2 regions of the Pediococcus parvulus genome follow, and region 2 is predicted to be linked to the other one. Evidence: predicted binding sites of a transcription regulator. Region 2 holds the regulator's gene; the other holds the start of a gene.
The links. The regulator CtsR, encoded in region 2, represses protease genes until heat stress. The targets are predictions, from matches to a motif close to TTGGTCAAAAAAGGTCAAANA.
Positions count from the first base shown of each region.

Region 1: the regulator CtsR is predicted to act here: its motif matches at 1,901-1,921, upstream of clpP (ATP-dependent Clp endopeptidase proteolytic subunit ClpP).

Region 1 is NZ_OZ061292.1:701,489-704,636, forward strand. Features, by position in the region: gene yvcK (uridine diphosphate-N-acetylglucosamine-binding protein YvcK) at 1-229, shown strand, start outside; gene whiA (DNA-binding protein WhiA) at 253-1,182, shown strand; gene clpP (ATP-dependent Clp endopeptidase proteolytic subunit ClpP) at 1,234-1,827, opposite strand; gene AB3217_RS03340 (KxYKxGKxW signal peptide domain-containing protein) at 2,287-3,148, shown strand, end outside.
Region 2 is NZ_OZ061292.1:1,538,808-1,541,955, reverse strand. Features, by position in the region: gene serS (serine--tRNA ligase) at 1-161, shown strand, start outside; tRNA gene AB3217_RS07785 (tRNA-Val) at 286-358, shown strand; tRNA gene AB3217_RS07780 (tRNA-Lys) at 362-434, shown strand; tRNA gene AB3217_RS07775 (tRNA-Leu) at 453-534, shown strand; tRNA gene AB3217_RS07770 (tRNA-Thr) at 562-634, shown strand; tRNA gene AB3217_RS07765 (tRNA-Gly) at 646-717, shown strand; tRNA gene AB3217_RS07760 (tRNA-Leu) at 750-835, shown strand; tRNA gene AB3217_RS07755 (tRNA-Arg) at 848-921, shown strand; tRNA gene AB3217_RS07750 (tRNA-Pro) at 1,053-1,126, shown strand; tRNA gene AB3217_RS07745 (tRNA-Pro) at 1,194-1,267, shown strand; gene AB3217_RS07740 (CtsR family transcriptional regulator) at 1,532-1,999, shown strand; gene AB3217_RS07735 (ATP-dependent Clp protease ATP-binding subunit) at 2,019-3,148, shown strand, end outside.

The DNA.
Region 1 (3,148 bases), 840 kb from region 2:
TACCGTTTTGGTAAACACGGCAAAAGTGCCTGACGATTATATGGACTATAATCGTTATGATGAATATTCGACACAAGTTCGGCCTGATTTTAAAGGATTACGTGTCCAAAATTGTCGAGTTGTTTCAGATAACTTTTTGTGTTTACGTGATCATGGCGCGTTTCATGATGGGGATCGGGTTGCAGAAGAATTATTAAACGTTGCGGGTAATCCTAAGGCCTGTGATTAAATTTTGTGAAGGGAGGGATTTTCGTGTCTTATGCGAGTGAAGTAAAAAAGGAATTAACGGGGATTAAGGTACATCAACAAAACGCAAAAGCAGAGTTAATGGCGTTGATTCGTATGAATGGATCAATTAATTTGGCCCATCATCAATTAGTTCTGAGCGTTCAAACCGAAAATCCTGCCATTGCGCGCAGAATTTATGCACTGTTAAAGGATTTTTATTCCGTTGAGGGTGAACTAATTGTTCGACGCAAAATGAAATTGAAGAAAAACAATTTGTACATTGTGCGTTTAATGACAAGGTCCCAGGCAATTTTAGAGGATTTGTCAATTTTGGCCGATGGTTATCAAATTAATGAAAAGGTTCCGGATGGTTTATTAACGACGGAAGGCGAAATCCGCTCATATTTACGTGGTGCTTTTTTGGCGGGAGGCTCAGTTAATAACCCAGAGACTAGTCGGTATCATTTGGAAATTTATTCTCTTTACGAAACTCACAATGCCATGATTATGGACTGGATGAACCGTTATGATTTGAATGCTCGAGCGACGGAAAGGCGAAGTGGTTACATTGTTTATCTGAAAGAGGCAGAGCAAATCGCTAATTTCTTGTCTTTAATTGGAGCAACAAATTCAATGCTGAAATTTGAAGACATTCGGATTTTGCGTGACATGCGCAATTCTGTAAATCGACTGGTAAATTGTGAAAATGCCAATTTATCCAAAGTAGCCAATGCATCCAGTAAGCAAATTAACAATATCAGATATATTGATGAGGTTGTTGGTATCAATAGTTTGCCACCCAAACTGCAAGAGGTCGCTGAGGCTAGGTTGGCCAATCAAGAAGTGAGTTTAAAGGAATTAGGAGAATTAATTCCGAGTGGTGCAATTTCTAAGTCAGGTATTAATCATCGATTACGTAAACTCAATGAATATGCAGAAAAATTGCGAGCTTAAACTAAAAAATGGTGTGGATTTTAAAATCCACACCATTTTTGTTTGCTCAGATTACTTTAAATCTGAATTGTTTTGCATAATTGCATCGATCAGACCGTAGTCAACAGCTTCTTGGGCTGTGAAGTAATGATCACGTTCCGTATCGCGATTAATGTTCTTCAAAGGCTGACCAGAATTATCTGCCAAAATTTTGTTCAATTCTTTACGAGTCTTCAAAATTTCAGTTGCTGCAATTTCAATTTCAGTTTGTTGTCCTTGAGCACCACCGGATGGTTGGTGAATCAAAACTTCTGAATGAGGCAATGCGAAACGTTTGCCCTTTGTACCAGAAGAAGCCAGAACACTTGCCATGGATGCTGCCATTCCCATTACAATGGTTTGGACATCGGATTTGATGAACCGCATGGTATCATAAATCGCGAGTCCAGCTGTAACTACACCACCTGGTGAGTTAATGTAAAGATAAATATCTTTATCAGAATCCTGAGCGTCTAGGAATAAAAGCTGGGCAATGATTGAGTTTGCAACATCATCATCAATTGGGCCAGAGAGCATGATGATTCGGTCTTTTAGTAAACGGGAATAAATATCATAAGCACGTTCGCCACGTGATGACTGTTCAATAACTGTTGGAACTAAGTTCATAACTTAGCAACCTCCCTTTAAAATTCATCTTAATTTTATTAGCTCATCGCTAACATGTTTACAGCTTACCGCTATGGTCAAAAAAGGTCAAACAATTTAACTCAACTGAAGAAAAGTTTTTCAACGTAATCGGTTACGCTTCAAAGTCTATAATTTAGCACAAAAATAAGAATTTTGCTACTAGTAAATATTAGGCTAACAGGTAGCACGAAACATGAAATACGGCAGTGGTTACTCATGAAAACTGTATTGATAAATGAGCTGAAATCGAAGTAGATTAAGTATACGAGGGAATTTTTAAAAAATAAATTGAAAAGTTAATTTTTATACACTATAATCAAGTCGTTATAGTACAACATTTATTTAATTGAGTATGTTTGTGTACAAAATAGAATAATGTAAGTGCTATCTTTATTTGAGGTTGATAAATAGGTACATATAAAAAAAGAGGTTAGTGCTATGGCAAAAAGTTCGCGGAAACAACGTGTTGCAAATTATGAGGCAACTACAAAAGAGCATTTTAAGATGTATAAAAAAGGCAAACACTGGCTAGTGGCTGGCATAGCGGTCCTAAGTTTTGGTACAGGGGTAGTTACTTCGTCTAATGTGCATGCTGATACAAATAATAATGTGATTGAGTCTAGCACGGAAAAAAGTAGTTCAGCTAGTGTGACGGCGACTAGCGCCGCAACATCTGAGACAGCAGCTTCATCCGCGGCATCGGATTCAGATAACAGTGGTATGGCAAGGACAGGCTTTTCGTCTGCGGTAACGAATAGTGTGGCGGCAAGTGCGATGTCATCCGGTTCTGTTGCATCCAAAAGTTCAAATACAAGCAATAGCGGCATAGCTTCAAATACTTTAGGTACATCAAGTATGGCATCTCAGAGTTCCGAGGTAGCAAGTGGTGCACCAGTCAGTGAAACGAATGATTCTAGTCAAGCATCAGATGATAGTGTGACACAAAGTAGCAGTAGATTAGGTGCAGAAAGTGCGTCATCGGAAGCAAGTGACCTCACAAATGAGTCAACAGGTAGTGCTGATACGCCAACAACTGATACCACCATCACTGCGGATCAGCAGAAAGCTATTAATAATTTAATTGCTTTAGGAAAAGACAACGGGATTGATTTGTCAAATATAAGTGAATCTAGTTTGCTGGCCGCTGCTTGGGATACTAAAACGAATACGGTAAATTCATACTATACTGATATGTTACCGTTACAGCCAGATTTTGTACTGGCTGCTCTTAAAGGTATGGATGAATCAAACAATTTAAATGCTGTTCAACATACCGGATATGCAGTTAATCCATACAATT
Region 2 (3,148 bases):
ATGGCAAATTACAATATGTGCACACTTTGAATGGTTCTGGATTAGCAGTTGGGCGAACAGTGGCTGCTATTCTTGAAAATTATCAAAACGAAGATGGATCAGTTACCATCCCCGACGTTTTAGTACCCTATATGGGTGGTGTGACAAAAATTACAAAGTAGCTGTGAACTGGGTGATACTAGGAAAGGATCAAATATAATTCATAGTGGATATTTTACGACAACTACAAAAATTTATTGACAATTGGTAGGGGTCAATGATAATATTACGTAGTTGTCGTTTGATGGAGGATTAGCTCAGTTGGGAGAGCGTCTGCCTTACAAGCAGAGGGTCACAGGTTCGAGCCCTGTATCCTCCATTTGAGCCGTTAGCTCAGTTGGTAGAGCATCTGACTTTTAATCAGAGGGTCGGCAGTTCGAGGCTGCCACGGCTCATTTACAAATATAAGCATTGCGGGCGTGGCGGAATTGGCAGACGCGCAAGATTTAGGTTCTTGTATCGAAAGATGTAAGGGTTCGAGTCCCTTCGCCCGCACTTCTAATTAATATTCTGTATTAATTAGCCGACTTAGCTCAGTTGGCAGAGCATCTGTTTTGTAAACAGGAGGTCGGAGGTTCGAATCCTCTAGTCGGCATTAGCAACTATGCGGAAGTAGTTCAGTGGTAGAACATCACCTTGCCATGGTGGGGGTCGCGAGTTCGAATCTCGTCTTCCGCTTTGTAGTTTTCACTACAAGCACACATATATTTGCCGGGGTGGCGGAATTGGCAGACGCACAGGACTTAAAATCCTGCGGTCAGTGATGACCGTACCGGTTCGATCCCGGTCCTCGGCATTTTTAAAATAAGCACCCATAGCGCAATTGGATAGAGTGTCTGACTACGAATCAGAAGGTTGTAGGTTCGACTCCTACTGGGTGCATCCCCTTCAGGATTAACTGTTTATTGACAGATTGACTGAAAAAAACATAAAATGCCAACTGTAATTCGTTTACTAGTTGGCATTTTACGTGTAGGAGTATTTTAGCAACAATGTGTGGATTTAAGAACAAACGGGAAGTAGCTCAGCTTGGTAGAGCACCTGGTTTGGGACCAGGGGGTCGCAGGTTCGAATCCTGTCTTCCCGATTACGCACTTAGACGGTGGAAAAGTGCATTTACGGAGAATTACCCACTTAAAGTTATTTACCAATAACGGGAAGTAGCTCAGCTTGGTAGAGCACCACGTTCGGGACGTGGGGGTCGCAGGTTCAAATCCTGTTTTCCCGATTTATGAAGAGAAGCATCAAATCAGCCGATTTGATGCTTCTCTTTTTATAAAATGCTACATTACAATAGTACAAAGTTTAATCAAAAAATTAAAAGGTCCATTTCAAAAATGATTGAATATCTCTAAATTGTTCACCTGATGACCACTATTTTTAAGTTTTAATCATCAAGTGTCGGCCTCAGTACAAAAAACTTTGCTTTTTATGAAGAGTTTCGTATAATGAAAGTCAACATTAGTCAAAGATGCAAGAAGGGGTGTGCGAAATGCAAGGTCAGAATATTTCCGATATCATTGAAAAATATTTAAAACAGATTTTAGCGGACTCGGAAGAAATTGAGATTCGACGCTCGGAAATTGCTGATTTGTTTGATGTTGTGCCGTCTCAAATAAATTACGTTATTAAAACCCGCTTCACCATTCAAAATGGCTATGTCGTGGAAAGTAAACGGGGTGGCGGTGGCTATATTCGCATTGAAAAAGTCAAATTACTTGATGATTTGGATGTTTTGGATACACTTATTCAAGTGATTGGTGAATCCATCAATCAACGTGATGCCCTTTCCATTGTCAAAAGTTTGTATGAAGACGACGTCATTAACAAACGAGAAGGAAACCTGATTTTAGCAGCAATTGATAAGAAGACACTAGCGATTAACGATCGGGATATGGAAGATCAGTTGCGAGCAAGAATTTTAATCGGCATTTTAAATCACTTAAGGTATGAGAGTTAAAAGAAAGTAGGGTGTTAGCATGGATAACTTATTTACACCAAGTGCCAAAAACGTGCTGGCTATTTCACAAGAACAAGCTAAACGTTTTAAGCACCAAGCAGTTGGAACAGAACATTTACTGTTGGCCCTAGCAATCGAAAAGAATGGTATTGCCTATAAAGTTTTTCAACAATTTTCAGTAACTGAAACTGATATTGTAGAAGAAATTGAACGTTTTACTGGTTATGGCACTTTGAAAAATGTGGGTGCAAACGATTATTTGCCATATTCACCAAAAGCCAAAGAAGTTTTAGCGGCTGCTGGGGATGAAGCCAAGCGGTTAGGTGCAGCAAAAATAGGAACGGAACATTTGTTGCTTGCTTTATTAAGTGACGAAAATATTCTGTCTTCACGAATTTTAATTAGTTTGGACATGGATCTTAGCCAAACTCGCAAAGTTATTTTACGTAAGTTAGGCGTTAGTGCTTCGGCACAGCTACGGCAAAACCAAGCGCAAAATAGTCGAGGAGCTAAGCCAAAAGGCACGTCAACATTGGATTCAGTTGCGCGTGACATGACTCAAATGGCACAAGAAGGTCAAATTGATCCTGTGATTGGCCGCGAAAAAGAAGTTAAACGTGTGATTCAGATTTTGAGTCGCCGAACTAAAAACAATCCGGTTTTAATCGGTGAACCCGGCGTTGGTAAAACAGCAATTGCTGAGGGACTTGCACAACGTATGATTGATGGTAATGTGCCGGATGACTTAGCTAACAAGCGATTGATGATGCTTGACATGGGATCGCTAGTCGCCGGAACCAAGTATCGTGGCGAATTTGAAGACCGTTTGAAAAAAGTTATTGATGAAATTCATGAAGATAAACACATTGTCTTGTTTATTGATGAATTACACACATTAATCGGTGCTGGTGGTGCTGAAGGTGCAATTGATGCTTCGAATATTTTGAAGCCTGCTTTAGCACGCGGTGAACTCCAAACAATTGGGGCCACAACGCTTAATGAATATCAAAAATATATCGAAACTGATGCAGCCTTAGAACGCCGTTTTGCTAAAGTTGAAGTAGATGAACCAACCCCTGAAGAATCTGTTCAGATTCTACGAGGCTTACGCGGTAAATATGAGGAACACCATCATGTTGAAATTACTGA